Thiocapsa rosea: one gene and its partner. The protein of the gene in region 2 interacts with the protein of the main gene of each other region in a pairwise test. Links are inferred from orthologs where the notes say so. Each region holds a gene or a part of one and is shown on either strand. Other genes may lie near its edges.

What was found.
Region 1: the proteins of BDD21_RS05590 (region 2) and ndk interact in binary tests that used the Escherichia coli proteins (3 or more experiments, as listed by UniProt). The link is inferred for Thiocapsa rosea from one-to-one orthologs.

Annotation. Positions count from the first base shown.
Region 1 is NZ_RBXL01000001.1:2,491,291-2,497,284, forward strand. Bases 2,956-5,892 are described here. They hold ndk (nucleoside-diphosphate kinase), read right to left. Parts: upstream 4,670-5,892; coding sequence 4,241-4,669; downstream 2,956-4,240. Other genes in these bases: pilW (type IV pilus biogenesis/stability protein PilW), read right to left, coding at 2,956-3,106; rlmN (dual-specificity RNA methyltransferase RlmN), read right to left, coding at 3,103-4,233; BDD21_RS11030 (acetyltransferase), read left to right, coding at 4,960-5,892. Also shown: hisS (histidine--tRNA ligase), read right to left, coding at 1-1,241; BDD21_RS11010 (RodZ domain-containing protein), read right to left, coding at 1,299-2,303; more of pilW, read right to left, coding at 2,315-2,955; more of BDD21_RS11030, read left to right, coding at 5,893-5,916. UniProt on the Escherichia coli protein: Major role in the synthesis of nucleoside triphosphates other than ATP. The ATP gamma phosphate is transferred to the NDP beta phosphate via a ping-pong mechanism, using a phosphorylated active-site intermediate.
Region 2 is NZ_RBXL01000001.1:1,205,818-1,217,362, reverse strand. Bases 6,962-9,824 are described here. They hold BDD21_RS05590 (5-formyltetrahydrofolate cyclo-ligase), read right to left. Parts: upstream 8,768-9,824; coding sequence 8,156-8,767; downstream 6,962-8,155. Other genes in these bases: BDD21_RS05570 (UPF0149 family protein), read left to right, coding at 9,607-9,824; BDD21_RS05575 (TIGR02449 family protein), read right to left, coding at 9,313-9,522; BDD21_RS05580 (cell division protein ZapA), read right to left, coding at 8,987-9,316; ilvA (threonine ammonia-lyase, biosynthetic), read left to right, coding at 6,962-7,461. Outside these bases: BDD21_RS05635 ((Fe-S)-binding protein), read right to left, coding at 1-443; BDD21_RS05630 ((2Fe-2S) ferredoxin domain-containing protein), read left to right, coding at 599-913; rplM (50S ribosomal protein L13), read left to right, coding at 1,096-1,533; rpsI (30S ribosomal protein S9), read left to right, coding at 1,545-1,934; BDD21_RS05610 (porin), read left to right, coding at 2,654-3,934; BDD21_RS05605 (DUF29 domain-containing protein), read right to left, coding at 4,145-4,612; ribose-5-phosphate isomerase RpiA, read right to left, coding at 4,863-5,522; more of ilvA, read left to right, coding at 5,929-6,961; more of BDD21_RS05570, read left to right, coding at 9,825-10,233; pepP (Xaa-Pro aminopeptidase), read left to right, coding at 10,230-11,537. UniProt on the Escherichia coli protein: Involved in the removal of 5-formyltetrahydrofolate.

The DNA of each region.
Region 1 (5,994 bases), 1.3 Mb from region 2 along the record:
TCGACCAAATCGTCGAACCCCAGCTCTTGCTGGCCGCTTTGGTCCCGCAAGGGTTTGACGCCGACGATGCCCTGCGCCAGCTCCGACTCGCCGAGGATAAGCGCGAAGGCTGCACCGCTCTTGTCGGCCTTCTTGAACTGGCTCTTGAAGCTGCCGCCGCCGCAGTGGGCCATGAGTCGCAGACGGGGCAGGGCATCGCGCAGACGCTCGGCCATGATCGGGGCCTCGAGCTGGGCCTGATCGCCGACCGCGACCAGGTAGGCATGCACCGCAGGCTCGCCCGCGTGCCCCGCAAGCGCGAGCAGCTCGACCAAGCGCTCGAGGCCCAAGGCGAACCCGACAGCCGGCGTTGGGCGGCCACCGAGCTGCTCGACCAATCCGTCGTAGCGGCCGCCCGCGCAGACGGTGCCTTGGGCACCCAGATCCTCGGTGATCCACTCGAAGACGGTCCGGTTGTAATAGTCCAGACCCCGCACCAACCGTGGATTGATGCGATAGGGGATGCCCGCCTGGTCGAGACCGTGGCGGATGCTGTGTAGATGCGCCAGGCTCTCCTCGCCGAGGTGGTCCATCAGGGTCGGCGCATCGGCGACGACCTTCTGTGTCTCCGGGTGTTTGGAGTCCAGGACCCGCAGGGGGTTGGTGTGCAGGCGCCGCAGACTCTCGGCATCCAGATGCGCGTGACGCGCCTCGAGATAGGTCACCAACTGCTCGCGATACAGCCGACGCTCTTCGGGGTCGCCGAGACTGTTGATCTCCAAGCGCAAGCCCTTCAGCCCGAGCGCGCGCCACAGACGCGCGGTGAGCAGGATCAGCTCGAGATCGATATCCGGACCCGCAAGGCCGAAGACCTCTGCGCCGATCTGATTGAACTGTCGATAGCGCCCGCGCTGCGGCCGCTCGTGGCGAAACATCGGGCCACGATACCAAAGCCGCTGGGGCACGACGAGCAGCCCGTGCTCGATCGCAGCGCGCACGCAGCTCGCGGTTCCCTCCGGGCGCAGACTCAGGCTGTCGCCGTTGCGATCCTCGAAGCTGTACATCTCCTTCTCGACGATGTCGGTGACCTCGCCGATGGAGCGTTTGAACAGATCCGTGACCTCGAGGATCGGCGTGCGGATCTCGGCATAGCCGTAGCTCGCAAGGATGCTGCGAGCGGTGTCCTCGATGCGATGCCAGGTGGCGACGGCCTCGGGCAGGATGTCGTGCATCCCGCGGATGGCCTGGATGTATTTACTCATGTTCGACGGCTCGATGTCTGCTGACGACGCTCGGATGGGTTCGGCCTGAGCGCACCGTCACTCCGGCGATGCGGGGTCGAACGAGAAGCGCGCCACGTTGCCGCGCGAACGACCTTCCAGATCGAAGGGCTTGCCGTCGACCGTCATGCTGCTGTTGTTGACCCGCCCGACGGTGAACCGGAAAGGCGCTTGCCCCGTGACTTCGCGTCGATCCCCGGCCTTCATCTCGCCGACGATGAGTCGTTGTCCGGAGGCATCGCGGACCTCGAGCCAGGAGGGGCCGGTAAACTCGAGGACGATGCCCTTCGACGCCGTTGCCGCGGGCTCGGAGGCGGGTGTCGGGGTGTCGACATCGGGCGTTGCGACCGTTTGGATCGGCGCGCTCGTGCCCTCGGTGACCGGGTCGGCTGTCGGCTCGGGTATGGAGGCGGGGTCGGCCTCGGAACGCTCGGCGACCGACGGCGCGGGTGGCTCGGGCGTCTGCGGTGTTGCGAAGCCATCCGTTGGGGTCGATTCTATCGTCTCTCCGGGTGTCTGCTCGGCGATCTCCGGGACCACCGTATCGACGCCCTCGGCCTCGATCGCCAGCGGATCCGGGTCTGACGTGTCGAGGCCGAGTTCCGGGGAGAACTCGGGGCGATCGTGCCACCATAGAGCAATCATCGCGACGACCGCCGCGGCCAAGGCGAGGCTGACGAGGCGCACCAGGATGCGGGTGCCGCCCGAATCGCGGTCCGATCCGGGGATCGGGCGGGTCGGCTCGATGTTCTTCGGTGTCCCGGGGTGGGCCTGATAGGCGGCAACCAGCGGCATCGGGTCAAGACCGAGCGCGCGCGCATAGTTGCGCAGATAGCCGGTGATGAAGACCGGATCGGGCAAGAGGTCGAAGCGGTCCTGCTCGAGCGCCTCGATGATCTCGGGCTTGAGGTGCAGTTGCGAGGCGATCCGCTCGATCGCCAGGCCACGCGATTGGCGTTGCACCCGCAGGCGTCGCCCCGGGCTATCGCCGAACTCGACCACGTTCTGGTCGTTCGGGTCGGTCGATTGTGTCAGGTTTGTCACTCTTGAGGTCCCTACAGATCACGGGTCGCGGGTACATGCGGGAAGTTCGCCCGCAATGCATTCTCGTACTCGGCTGCGCGGGCTCGGTTGCCGAGCGCACGTTCGGTTGTCACCCCCGCGACGAGTGCGGCGTGGGCGGTCGCCGGGGTTCGCAAGGTCGTCGGCTCGAAATAGCGATCCAGATAGGTCTTTGCGCCTTGGGCGTTGCCGCGCTTGAGCTCGCTCTCCGCGAGCTTGACCAAGGCCGGGCCGAAGCCGGGGTTGGCTGCCACGGCAGCGCGATAGTAGCTCTCCGCCTTGACCGCATCACCGGCGCTGCCCGCACAGGTGCCCGCGTTGGTCATCGCGACCCAGGGCGTTGCATAGAGCGGATTGTCCAACGCCTTCTTGAAGTAGACGTCCGCCTCGGTATAGCGCTTTTGTCGACACTGATAGGCACCGAACGCATAGAGAACATCGGAGTTGTTGGGCGCGAGCTTCAGGGCGCGCTCGTAATGCGTGGCTGCGAGGTCGGGCTTGCCCATCTCTTCGTACATGAAGGCGAGCCACACGTGGGCTTTGGGATAATTCCTGTCGGCCTCGATCGCCTGTTGGGCGCGACGGAAGGCGACCTCGGTCTGGCCGCGGGTGTAGTACTCCTCGGCCATCTCCACGTAGAGCGACGCCGGGCTGTCCTGCGGATCGAGCCCGAGCGGATCGTTCCCCTGTGTTGTCTTGCTCGCGCAGCCGACCAAGCCGAGACAGAGTGCGGTCGGCACCAGAACCCCGGGGCTCAGGAGTCGGCCGGCGAGATGACCCCTCATGGTGTCGCCGCCCTCCCGGTCCGGATCCTGCCGTCAGGCGCCATCTCCGCCGGAATCGCGACCGCGACGCGCCCGAGCCGGCGGGTGCGATCCTCGACCCGACCGACGAGCTGTCCGCACGCGGCGGCGATCTCGTCGCCGCGCGTCTTGCGGGTCATGGTGAAGATGCCGGCGCCGGCGAGGCGCGCGCGAAACGCCTCGATGCGCTCGGGCGGCGAGGTGCCGTACTGGTTGCCGGGGAAGGGGTTGAAGGGGATCAGGTTAACCTTCGACGGGATCCCCTCGAGCAGGCGGATCATCTGCTTGGCATGCGCGAGGCTGTCGTTGATGCCGTCGAGCATCACGTATTCCCAGGTGATGCGGCGGCGCTTGTCGGTGCCCACGTACGCCTTGCAGGCCGGCAGCAGCTCGGCGAGCGGGTACTTGCGGTTGATCGGCACGAGTTGGTCGCGCAGGGCATCGTTGGGCGCATGCAGCGAGACGGCCAGCGAGACGTCGCTCACCTCGCGCAGCCGGTAGATGTTCGGGACGATACCCGAGGTGCTGAGTGTGAGGCGCGTTTTGGCGATCATGTAGGCGAAATCGTCCTGCATGATGTCCATCGCCTTGACCACCGCGTCGAAGTTGGCGAGTGGCTCGCCCATGCCCATCATGACCACGTTGGACGGTGCCGACCCCATCTGCCGGGTGGCATGCCAGATCTGCCCGGCGATCTCTCCGACCGTCAGGTTGCGGTTGAACCCCTGGGTGGCGGTCGCGCAAAAGGAGCAGTTGAGCGCGCAACCCACCTGCGAGGAGACGCAGATGGTCGTGCGGCGCCCCTCCGGGATGAAGACGGTCTCGATGCGCTGGCCGTCTTCGAGCTCCATGATCCACTTGATGGTTCCGTCCGCCGAGGGCTGATCGTGGATGATGCGCGGCAGGCGGATCTCGACGGTCTCGCGCAGCGCGTCGCGCAACCCCCTGGACAGATCCGTCATGGCGTCGTAATCGACAACGCCGTGCTTGTGGATCCATTTGAAGAGGCTGCGTCCATGAAACGCCTTGAAGCCGAGCCCGAGCACCAGTCTCTCGCAGTCGGCAAGATTCAGGTCGAGGAGGTTGGGCTTGAGCTCGGTGTTGGTCACGGGATTCTCAGCGGGTGCGCGGGCAGACGCCTTCCGGGAAAAAGAAGGCGATCTCCACGGCCGCGGTATCCGCAGCATCCGAGCCGTGCGCCGCGTTTTCGGTGAAGGAATCGGCAAAGTCCGCGCGGATGGTGCCCGGCGCGGCATTGGCCGGATTGGTGGCGCCCATGATGTCGCGGTTCTTCGCCACGGCGTCTTCGCCTTCGAGCACCTGGACCATCACCGGACCGGAGGTCATGAACGCGACCAGCTCATCGAAGAAGGGCTTGCCCTGGTGGATCCCGTAGAAGGCCGATGCCTGCTCCTTGCTCATATGGAGCATCCGCGCAGCGACGATGCGCAACCCGGCGGCTTCGAAACGGCCCAGGATGGCGCCGATGGCGTTCTTCGCCACCGCGTTGGGCTTGATGATGGATAGCGTCTGCTCAATGGCCATGATGGTTCCAAATAGAGGATGCGGAAAGAGGTTGGGTCGGATCGCCGGAATCGCGAGTTGGGGTTCTCCGGGCTATGTGCCCGTCGGCTCGTCGCGCGGCCCGTCCCCGTCGGAGACTTGAGTGGATTGCAAAGTCTACCGATCGCGAACGCCGCGAGCAACGCCGGCTAAGCCGTGTCCGGCGTGAACGGCGCCGTCGCGCATCGACGAGAGCGGATGCGGACTTGGACCGGCCGGGCGGTTGGGCGGATAATCGGCCGACATCCATCTGCCCGCAAACGGTTTTCCAGATGAGTCATTACGATGTCTTCAACGGCGACGCCGACGGTCTCTGTGCCCTGCAGCAACTGCGCTTGGCCGAGCCGATCGAGAGCATCCTGGTCACCGGTGTGAAACGCGACATCGCCCTGCTCGAGCGGGTCGATGCGGTCGATGGCGATCAGGTCACCGCGCTGGATATCTCGTTCGACAAGAATCGCGGCGCGGTCGAGCGTTTGCTGGAGCAGGGTGCGCGCATCCGCTATTTCGATCACCACTTCGCCGGCGAGATCCCGGCCCACCCGGCGCTCGATGTCCACATCGAGACGCTGCCCGACAAGGGGACCAGTCTTCTTGTCGATGACTATCTTCGGGGCTCGCAACGCGCATGGGCCGTGGTGGGGACCTTCGGGGACAACTTCGATGCGTCCGCCCGTCGGGCCGCCGAGCCTCTGGATCTGACCGAAGGGGAGCTCGACCTGCTGCACGATCTCGGTATCTATCTCAATTACAACGGTTATGGCGAGACCGTCGACGACCTCTTGTTTGCCCCGGATGCGCTTTTCCGCAGCTTGCAGCCCTATGCCGATCCCTTGGCCTTTATCGTCGAGGATCCGGCGTTCGCCGCCCTGCGCGACGGTTATGCCGACGACATGGCCCGTGCGCGCGCCGTCGCACCCGCGTACGAGAGCGAGGGGCACCGTCTCTTCATCTTGCCGGCCGAGCCCTGGGCGCGCCGTGCCAGCGGCGTTTTCGCCAACGAGCTGGCCCAACTGGCACCCGAGCAAGCGCACGCCATGTTGACTCGGCTGCCCGCGGGAGGGTTTCTCGTCAGTGTCCGTGCGCCGCTGGCGCGTCCCGACGGGGCGGATGTGCTGTGTCGAGGGTTTCCGAGCGGTGGAGGGCGCAAGGCGGCGGCCGGGATCAACCTGCTGCCCGAGGCCGAGTACGACACCTTCCTGGAGCGGTTCCGCGCCGCGTTCGGATAGCGAAAACCGCGCCCGGTGCGGTATGCGTAATTTGCTGGAATGGCTTGGCCGCGCCGGCTCCGACGACTGCCGGAGCTG
Region 2 (11,545 bases):
AGTCGGGCCAGGCCAAGGTCGCGATACAGTCGGGGGAGCCAGGCAAATCCGCCCATCAACCGCGCGTTGGACAAGGCGCCGAGCGCGAGCCGGTCGAGGGTCCGACGTGGCGTCGGCACGGCGGCCGTGCGTAGCGCCTTCGCCTGATCGGCGATGCGCCCGTAGGCGACCTCCGAGGGGCAGACGCGTTGGCAGTTCAGGCAGCCGAGGCAGCCGTCGAGATGGCCCGCGAGCGTCGGCGTCATCGCGAGATCCCCGCTCGCCCACCCCTGGATGAGGGCGATCCGCCCGCGCGGTGAATCCGCCTCTTGGCGTGCCTGTTGAAAGGTCGGGCAGTGGGGCAGGCACAGCCCGCATTTGACGCACTGATCGGCGAGCTGCAGCAGTTCACGGGTCGCGCCGGCCTGCGAAAGGCTGCGCGGGTCTACGGTCGAGGTCTTCAATCGCGGGGGTCGTCCAGTGTGGCTCGGTGGGTTCGTTCGGGGTGCGTCCATGCCGGCGAGCCTGTTGCCTCGGACGTCGGTGGCGCTCGGTCGCTGCGGACCTTGATTATGTTACCCTTCCGCGGTCGCTTTGCGTTCAATCCAGGTCATTTAAGATGTCGTACTACCGCTACCATGTCTTCTTCTGTACCAACCAGCGCGAGGACGGGAGCCAATGCTGCAACCAGTGCGGGGCTGCGGCGATGCGCGATTTCCTCAAGCGCCGCACCAAGGAGCTGGGTCTGACCGGGCGCGGCGGGGTGCGGATCAATACGGCAGGCTGCCTTGATCGTTGCGCCGAAGGCCCCGTGATCGTGGTCTATCCGCAGGACACCTGGTACACCTACGTCGACAGCGAGGATCTGGAGGAGATCCTGCAGGAGCATCTGATCGGCGGGCGCTTGGTGGATCGGCTGCTGTTACCCGCCTGAATCGCGGCTTAAATTTCGGGTTGCGTGCGGCGATGTCCTCACGTAGACTTCGCGGTCTTTCTCGACACAGAAAACAAAATCGACGGCCCGCGCGCGCCTCGGCACACGAACCGCACCGGCATCGGGCCGCGCGATGATTCGATGTCGAGCCAACGCGAGCACGGCATCCCGGAGCGAAGGACATGACGACGACAGTGAGTGCAAAACCGGCGGAAGTCCGCCGTGCCTGGTATCTGGTCGATGCCGACGGCAAGACCCTCGGGCGGCTCGCGAGCGAGTTGGCCCTTCGCTTGCGCGGCAAGCACAAGCCGCAGTACACCCCCCACGTCGACACCGGCGACTATATGGTCGTCATCAATGCCGAGAAGGTGCGGGTGACCGGAAACAAGCGCGAAGACAAGATGTACTACCGCCACACCGGTTACGTCGGCAACCTCAAGTCGACGAATCTCGCCAAGCTGCTCGAGTCCAAGCCCGAGCGCGCCATCGAGATCGCCGTGAAGGGCATGCTGCCGCGCGGACCGCTCGGGCGGACCATGTTCAAGAAGCTGCGTGTCTACGCCGGGCCGGAGCACGGTCATCAGGCGCAACAGCCGCAAGTCCTTGAGCTCAACGTTTAGGAATCAGACGCATGTCCGAGAGACAACACGCCATCGGTCGACGCAAGACGTCCGCCGCCCGGATCTTCCTGACCCTCGGGTCGGGCAATATCACGGTCAACGATCGCCCGCTTGACCAGTTCTTCGGCCGCGAGACGGCACGGATGGTCGTGCGTCAGCCTCTCGAGACCGCCGGATTGCTCGATCGCGTCGACATCAAGGCCACCGTCGTCGGCGGCGGCAACACCGGGCAGGCCGGCGCGATTCGCCACGGGATCGCTCGGGCGCTGGTGCTGTTCGACGAGAACCTGCGTTCGCCGATGCGCCGCGCCGGGTTCCTGACCCGCGATGCCCGCGAGGTCGAGCGTAAGAAGGTCGGCCTCCACAAGGCCCGCAAGCGTCCTCAGTTCTCGAAGCGTTAATACAGCTCGACCAGAGAGCGGTCGGTCCTCTGTTGCCGGCTCGGCGCCCCCGAGCCACGTTGATTCGAAGGCTTCAACAGGATCGTGCTCTCGACCTCGGTCGCCTCGCAGGGCATCACACCTCCCCGATGCCCGCGGCACGACCCGCTTTTGGGGGATCGTCTAGTGGTAGGACAGCGGACTCTGACTCCGTCAACCTAGGTTCGAATCCTAGTCCCCCAGCCACAACCTGCTCGTCCTCGCGCCTGGCCCGGCAATCATGTCGGATGCCGCCGCTTCACCGTTGTCTTCCGCTGTACGTCCTGCGCGACACCCTGTCGATGTGGCATCGAGATCAGTCCGGACCCCGCAGCCATGCCCCCCTTTTGGATCCTGGCGCGATGCGGGTGTGGTGATTTTTCGATGCTGTTTCGGGTGTACGGTGCTTGTCTATCGGTTCCCCTGCTTGAAGTCGGCGGCCAAGTAAAATCAAGTCTCCAGGCCGACCTCGCGGCCTAGTACGACGCGATATCGTGACCGTCGCGCCTGTATCGAGCCGATCGGAATGTGTCTGCTTGGCCTCGGGCCGATGCTAAAATGCAACAGGTTCCTTCTGTGTGTCTTTTTTTGCCCCACTCTGTTGCAAAACACTCCGCCTTACACTATAGTTCAGTGCGCAAAGCATGATTGCGTTCGGTTTCTGCAGTCTACCTGACAAATTCACAACAGCGGAGAAGAGTATGAACAAGAAGATCCTTAGCCTCGCGGTCGCTGCCGCGATGGTCGTCCCGGGCGCCGCGATGGCCGAAGCTGTCCTGTACGGCAAGCTGAACATGTCCATCGACTGGGCCGACGTGACCAACGTCATCTCGCAGGGTTCCGTGGTCCGCGAGGTCATCGACCCCGATACCGGCGAAGTGCTGGTTCGCCCCATCCCCGACCGTGATCAGAACTTCCAAGGCTGGGGTCTGAACGGCGGCGGTTATATCCCCGGCGAGAAGCGCGCCAACCGCATCGGTGTCAAGGGCTCCGAGGATCTGGGCAACGGTCTCAAGGCGATCTACCAGGTCGAGTTCGGCATCCAGATGACCGAAGAGACCCGCAACCTGGCCGCGACCGGCGCCAACAACTCGCCGACCATGCGTAACAGCTTCCTGGGTCTGGCCGGCGACTGGGGTACCTTCCTGGTCGGTCGTCACGACACCCCGCTGAAGATCTCCACCGGTAAGCTGGATCTCTTCTCCGACACCATGGCGGACTACAACGGCACCGTCGGCTTCAACGACGTCCGCGCCGACAACGTTATCGCCTACATCAGCCCGAGCCTGAGCGGCTTCCAGTTGATGGCTGCGGTGCACGCGGGTGGCGGCTCGACCATCATCCCGAGCAACGGCAACATCTTCGCCGACAGCATCGCTGAAGGCTGGTCGGCCGCCGGTATCTACAGCAACGGTCCCTTCTACGTCTCGGCCGCTTACGAGACGTTCGGGAACGACCTGTACATGGACTCCACCACCGTGCTGCTCGGTGATCCGCTCTTTGTCGATCCGGTCACGGGCGAAGTGTTCCCGAATGCGAACTTTGTCGGCGATGACTTCAGCGTCTGGCGTATCGGTCTGGGTCTGCTCGACTGGAACGGCTTCACCTTGACCGCGATCTACGAAGACCAGTCCGACCGTCCGGCAGGTCAGTTGTGGAGCCAAGGCGGCAGTGTTCCGGCAGCAAGCGGCTTGGAACTCTGGCAGGTTCAGGCTGGTTATGCCTTCGGCAACAACATGGTCAAGGCCATGTACGGCAGCGGCTCGCGTGACAGCAACTTCAACAAGAACTTGCCCGACATTACGCCCTTCAAGAACACCCTCGACGGTGACTATTACACTTGGGCGATCGGCTTCGATCACAACTTCAGCAAGCGTACCAAGGCCTATGTGCTGTACACCCAGGTCGACGACGATGCATCCCAAGAGATCCGTGGCTCGCAGTGGGACGGCTTCTCGCTCGGCATGATGCACAGCTTCTAAGCCGTTACTCGGCTTGGCATGGAACGCATGACGGGGCCTTCGGGCCCCGTTTTTTTGTCGCTTAAACCGCGCCAGCTCCGACGACCGTCGGAGCTGGCGCGGTTTAAGCTATTAAAAAATATTAAATTCTAAACCGCGTCTCACCGAGAGCCAGGGCATCTCCGAAGCCAAACGCACACTAAGAACGACGCATGTCGCTCTGGACGCGGTTTAGGGCCAGAAGGTCGAGTTCAGCAGCTCATCCTGTCGATAGGGGCATCGCGGCGGAAAATTGCTCGAAGGCAAGCCGGTCTCGTCGATCGCCGATTCCAACGCCTTGGGGTACGCCTGCTCGATCATCTCGGGGAGTCGCTGTGCGAGACTCGGACTCTCCGCGACGATTTCCTCGATCTCTTGACGGGCATTACGGATCGAGCGGCGCCATGATGGGCTGCGTCTGGCCGGCTGCTCTTGCCATTTCAGGAGGTGCAGGAGCAAGACGCGCAGATGGCTCGCGAGTGCTCGTTTTTCACTCCTTCCCATATCCTCCAGCTCCTCGGCAATGTTCTCCACGTCCAGGCTGTCGAAACGTCCCTCCCTCAACAAGCGCGCATTCGCGAACGCCCATGCGACGAGGTCTTGCTCGTAGACGGGCGCTTCGGGTTCATAAGCCGACTTCAGATTTCGTTGGCGCGTCATCGCGGTCGCCTCTTCGCTTGTTGACTCCGAGATCCGGTCCCCCTCGGCGTGATTCCTCGATAAAACCGCATACAGGGCGAGATCCTGAGGTCCGGGTGGGTCCAGCGTTGTATGCCCCACTGAAACCTCGGCGCAAGCGCCTTTTGAAATTCTTATTTTTCAGAATCCTAAACCGCGTCGGCTCGGACGTCCAAGGATCCGGCGGAGGCAGCTCCAATCCAAGATTGATTCATGCCGCTTCGGACGCGGTTTAGGCCCTCAGCGTCTTCGGCCCGTCCGGCGTTCCCAGGATCAAGACATCGGCCGGGCGCAGCGCAAAGATGCCGACGGTGACCACGCCGGCGATATTGTTGATGGTTTGCTCCAGCTTGGCGGGCTCCATGATCTCCAGATGCTGCACGTCCAGGATCAGGTTGCCGTTGTCGGTCACGAATCCGTCACGCCACACCGGGGTGCCGCCCAATTGGACCAGCTCGCGCGCCACATAGCTGCGCGCCATCGGGATGACCTCGACAGGCAGGGGGAATGCGCCCAAGACCTTGACCAGCTTGCTCTCGTCGGCGATGCAGACGAACTGCCGGCTCGCCGCCGCGACGATCTTCTCGCGCGTGAGTGCGCCGCCGCCCCCCTTGATCAACTGAAGCTGCGCGTTGGACTCATCCGCTCCGTCCACGTAAACCGAGAGTTCGCCGACGGCGTTGAGGTCGTAGACCGGGATCCCGTGTGCTTTGAGCCGTTCGGTCGAGGCGACCGAGCTGGACACCGCGCCTTCGATGCGTCCCTTGATGCCGGCGAGTGCATCGATGAAATGATTGACGGTCGAGCCGGTACCGACCCCGACGATGCCCTCTTCGACATAGGCAAGCGCCGCCTCTGCGGCCTGTTTCTTCATGGCGTCTTGTGCGTTCATGTGTCCTCCGGTGTGTTGGTCGCGTTTGGGCTTCAGCGGTCGGCTTCCCGCTATCAGCTATCAGCTATCAGCTATCAGCTATCAGCTAACAGCTAACAGCCCCGACGGTTGGCTGTGACTCGCACGGCGCGGCACAACCGACGACGGTTCTGCTCTTTTCCAGGTCCGGCAGTATCATACCAGAGCCCAGAAACCCCATAGATCCGCCCGGAGTGACGCCGTGCCGAGAGTGAGAAGCTTCTTTTTGAGTGCGGTCAATGCCAGGTGTCCGTCCGGCACTCGGCGGAGAGGCGGCTTAAGAGCCCGTCTTCTTGACACTCTAAACCGCGTCAGCTCCGACGCTCCTGCATGCCCTCGACGTGGATCCAATCCAAGAACAATGCCTATCACTCCGGACGCTGTTTAGATGCCAGACGCCTATATCGAACGGATCCTGCGTGCTCGCGTCTACGATGTGGCGCACGAGACACCGCTGACGCACGCGCCACAGCTCTCCTCTCGGCTTGAGAACGCGGTCTTTCTCAAGCGCGAGGACTTGCAGCCCGTCTTCTCGTTCAAGCTGCGCGGGGCCTACAACAAACTGATCCACCTGGATCCGGAGGTCCGCGCGCGCGGCGTGATCGCGGCCAGTGCGGGCAATCATGCTCAGGGCGTTGCGCTCGGCGCCGCCAAGCTCGGGGTCCCGGCGATCATCGTCATGCCGCGGACCACGCCTGCCATCAAGGTGCGCGCGGTGCGCCGTCTCGGCGGTAAGGCCGTCCTGCATGGCGACTCCTACGACGAGGCATTCGCCCATGCGATGACCTTGGTCGCGGAAAAAGGGCTGACCTTCCTGCACCCCTTCGATGACCCCGACGTCATCGCGGGTCAAGGGACGATCGGGATGGAGATCCTGCGCCAGCATCCGGTCCCGCCCTATGCGATCTTCGTCCCGGTGGGCGGCGGCGGACTGATCGCGGGTGTTGCGGCCTACGTCAAATGGTTGATGCCGGAGGTGCGCATCATCGGCGTGGAGCCGCAGGATGCGCCTACGCTGCATGCGGCGCTCGCCGCAGGGAGGCGCGTCGAGCTGGCGCAGGTCGGACTCTTCGCCGACGGCGTGGCCGTGAAGCTGATCGGCGAGGAGACCTTTCGCATCGCCCGAGAGCGTGTCGACGAGGTCGTTCTCGTGAGCACCGACGAGATCTGTGCCGCGGTCAAAGACATCTTCGACGATACCCGCGGGATCGCCGAGCCGGCCGGTGCGCTCGCCGTCGCCGGCATGAAGCGGTATGTCGAGACGCACAAGATCAAGGGTGAGCATCTGATCGCAATCGAGAGTGGCGCCAACGTCAATTTCGACCGCCTGCGTCATGTCGCCGAGCGCGCCGAGCTTGGCGAGCGGCGCGAGGCATTGCTTGCGGTCGAGATCCCCGAGCGTCCGGGCAGCTTTCTGGCCTTCTGCCGCGTGATCGGACGGCGCCAGATCACCGAGTTCAACTATCGCTATTCGGACGCGTCACGGGCGCAGGTCTTCGTCGGTGTGGAGCTTGCGCGCGGCGACGAGGAGCGCGCCGAGCTGATCGGCCGTCTCGTAGAGAAAGGCTTCGGCGTGCTCGACATGACCGAGAACGAGACAGCGAAGCTGCACATCCGTTACATGGTCGGCGGGCATGCCGAAGGGATCGAGGGCGAAACGCTTGTGCGGTTCGAGTTCCCGGAGCGCCCCGGCGCGCTGCTGGATTTTCTCTCGGCCCTCGGAAAGCGTTGGAACATCACACTGTTTCATTACCGCAACCATGGAGCTGCCTACGGGCGCGTGCTGATGGGTGCCCAGATTCCGCCGGACGAAACGGCCGCCTTTCGCGAGGCACTCGATACCTTGGGTTATCAGTACTGGGAAGAGACCGAGAATCCGGCCTATCGTCTCTTTGCCGGAGCTAAACCGCGCTCGGAATGATTTGCGAGGGCGCGGCGTGGCCGCTGCATCTTCGCGAACAACGGCCTCGGCAAGGCGCGGTTTAGATGATGAAAAAACGATTTAGGGGGTTAAACCGCGTCCAGAGCGAGATGCTGAATTTTCAAGTGAGTTCGGCGTTTGGTGCATCCAGGGCGCTTGGCGGAGACGTGGTTTAACCGGAAATGGAGACACACGTAGGATGGGTAGAGCGAAGCGAAACCCATCCTCCCCGCGCCAACGCCTCACGAGAAACGTTGGTTGGGCAAAGCGCAGCGTGCCCAACACACCGCCGGCATATCGGACGGGTGCGCGGCTTGGCACCCGTGTTTCCGGAATTCGCTATACATCGCGTCGCACACCGGGGGCGGGCTCCAGAGGAGGTTGAGAGATCCCTTGGCTAGGGCTAGGGCTACTAGGCGATTTCCGGGAATCAACATCCCAACTGCGCAGACGATGGGTCGGAAGTGACGTCGACAGTCGTCGCGAAGCGGCGACACTCCCCGGGATAGACGACTGCACGTCGTCTATCCCGGGGGCACGCCGCTTCGCGACGTTGCTTCCGGCCGATCGGGTGTGCGAGGAAGGATCGGTTCGTCCGGAGTCCGACAACGACAACGACAACGACAACGAGTAGACCCTTCGACGACTGACCTTGGTTTCGGCTCTGTCGGTAGATCCTTTTCCGGAAACCACCTTACTCGGGACGCGATCTAAAATAGACCCGCCGTTCGGTCACGACCGCGTCGAGCGGGATGTCCCAGGGGCGAGTCTCGATCTTCTCGATGCGCTGGCACTCGTGCGCGACGCCGATCAGTCGGGGTCGCCGCCAGTATCGGCGGACCTTCAGATAGGCCAGGGTCCGATCGTAGTAGCCGCCGCCCATGCCGATGCGGTTGCACGCGCTGTCGAATCCCACCAAGGGGACCAGGATCAGGTCGAGATGGCAAACGGGCCGGATATGTCGGCCGCGTCGCGTGGGCTCGGGGATACCGAAGCGATTGAGGTGCATCGTCTCGCCGGTTATCCAACGCACGAAGCGGAGCTTGACCCGCGTTCGATCGCCGATGCTTCGGCTCAATACCGGAAGATAGATGGCTTTTCCGCCCTTGAGCGCGTCTTTCAGCAGGGGGCGTGGATCGAGCTCGCCATCGGCGGGCCAGTAGGCCGCAATCCGGTCGGCGCGTCGAAACCGGATGTCGCGACGAAACATCCGAGCAACAAGGCGTGAATGGTGACGTTGAGACCGGCCGCTCAATGCCCGACGGCCTGAACGCAGTGTTTGGCGAAGACGTTTGAGATGAGGCATAGCGGACGTAAGAAGGGGACACCCCCCGCCTGTGCCGTCGCAGACCTTTGTTCTTGAACCAAGAGGTTCAAGTGGGGACACTTGGATCGGCTTCAGGCTTCCCGCTCGAAGGCGGACTTGCACAACAGCCTCACTTCTATGTCCCCAGGGCAGTGATTAGGCTCAAGAAATTACCCAGGCCACTGTCGGACACTGCAGGGGATGTCTTAAGACCAGAGGCTATACCCTTTCGTCCGACGCGTCCAGCGCCTGTTCGCCCGCCAGCGCTTGCGCGACTCGCTCCTGCAGGAGCGCAAGCCGAGGGTCGAGCTCGCCGCTGTCCACGACGCGGGTTCTCCGAAGCTGAAACAGCTCATGGGCAATATTGAGCGCGGCCATCACGGCGATGCGGTCGGTGCCGATGACGCGACCGGTCTTGCGGATCTCCCGCATCTTGCCGTCGAGAATGCGTGCCGATTCGCGCAGTCCTTGCTCCTCATGCGGCGCGCAGGCGATTCGGTAGTCCTTGTCGAGGATCCTGATGCTGACCTGAACCGGCTCGTCGCTCACAGACTCTCCTCCATCGCGCGCAAACGCGACAACATGGCCTCGACTCGACTGCGTGCTTGCTCGGTCTTTTCGATCAGCTCGCCGCGCTCGCCGACCAGCGTCTCCTGGCGAGCCCGCAGCGATTTGTTTTCGTCGCGCAGGCGCTGGTTCAAGCGGATCAAAGTCTCCACCTGTTGTTCCAATTGGTCGAGGTCGAAATGTGCCAAAGTCCACGACTCCGTTGAAGTTGGTCGCACTATAGAAGGCGTGCGGAGGGCGGTCAATCACGCGAAAGCGCATGCTATTATCGCATGGTCGCGGGGCTTTTGATCTTCCTGTGCCCATCCCCGTTTCCCGCCCCGTCCCCCCGAGAGGAGGTTGCCACGAATATCGACGACGCTCGGCTTGCCCGTTATCTGGCGGCGGGCGCACTTTGCGCAACGCCCAGCGAGGCCCACGGCATCCTCTGCGGCCTGATGTGCGGCGGCGATGCGGACCCCGAGTCCACTTGGCTGCAACAGATCAGGCCCGACGCCGAGGCTGAGCCGGGCGATCTGTCGATCCAAGAGGGGCGCGAGGCCCTGGGGGAGCTGGCGCGCCTGACGCGCAAGGAACTCGAGGGATCCGAATTCGGCCTCGTCCTGTTCTTACCCGATGACGCCCGACCCCTTGCAGAACGGGCGACGGCCCTCTATGACTGGGTTCGCGGGTTTCTCTACGCGTGGGGAACACTCGATCATACCGGTGCGCAGCCCTCTGCCGAGACGAGCGAGATCCTGCGTGATTTTACCGACGTGACCCGCATGGATCTCGATGGACTCGACGACGACGAGCAAAACGAAGAGGCGTTGACCGAAGTGAGCGAATTCATCCGGGTTGCGGCCATGACGATCTATCAGGAGCGCGTCGTCGCCCGCGCTCACGTGCCCGAGTCATGACGGCGACCGAGTACAAGCGACGCCGTCGCGCCCTGGCGCACGCGATCGGCCCGAACGGCATCGCGATCCTTCCGGCCGCACGCGAGGTCGTGCGCAATCGCGATGTCCACTACCCCTTTCGCCAGAACAGCGACTTCGTCTATCTGACCGGCTTCTCCGAGCCCGATGCCTTCGCCGTGATTGCGCCGAAACGCAAAGATGGCGAGTACGTGCTCTTTTGTCGGCCTCGTGATCCGGAGCGCGAGCAGTGGGACGGTCGGCGCGCGGGTGTGGATGGTGCAACGGCGGACTTCGGCGCCGATCAGGCGTATCCCCTGAGCGAGCTCGATACGGTCATGCCGACCCTGATCGACGGGCGCGAGCGCCTGTATTTTCCGATCGGCAGCGATGCGGCGCTCGACGCGCAGATCATGGGCTGGGTGAACCGGGTTCGGGCCAACGTCCGCGCCGGCGCCAGTGCGCCCGAGACCTTCGTGACCATCGAGTCGGTCCTGCACGAGATGCGGCTGCGCAAAAGCGCTGCCGAGATCAAACAGATGCGCCGAGCCGCTGAGATCTCCGCCGCCGCCCACCGGCGGCTGATGCAGATCTGCGAACCCGGCATGAACGAGTCCCGGCTCGAGGCCGAGTTTCATCATGTATGCGCCGCATCGGGTGCGCGCGATCAGGCCTACTCGCCCATTGTCGGCGGCGGCGCCAATGGCTGCATCCTGCACTACGTCGAGAACCGGGCGCCGCTGCGCGACGGTGATCTCGTCTTGATCGATGCCGGGTGCGAACTCGGCGGGTACGCCTCCGACATCACCCGAACCTTTCCCGTGAACGGGCGCTTCAGTGCGCCGCAGCGCGCGCTCTACGAGCTGGTGCTCGAGGCGCAGTTGGCTGCGATCGGCAAGGCCAAGCCCGGCAATCTCTGGAACGAGCCCCACGACGAGGCGGTCAAGGTCTTGACCAAGGGGCTGATCCATCTCGGCCTGCTCAAGGGTAAGCTCGCCGAGCTGATCAAGGAGGAGGCACACAAGCCCTACTATATGCACCGCACCGGTCATTGGTTGGGGATGGATGTCCATGATGTGGGAAGCTATAAAGAGAAAGGCGCGTGGCGGCCCTTCGAGCCCGGGATGGTGTTGACGGTGGAGCCCGGGCTCTATTTGGCCGATTCGGACGAGATTCCGGAGCCCTATCGACAGATCGGGATCCGCATCGAGGACGATGTGCTGATTACGGAGTCGGGCAACGAGATCCTCTCGGCCGCGGCACCGAAGGAGCCCGACGCGATCGAATCCCTGATGGCGGACAACTAAACCGCATC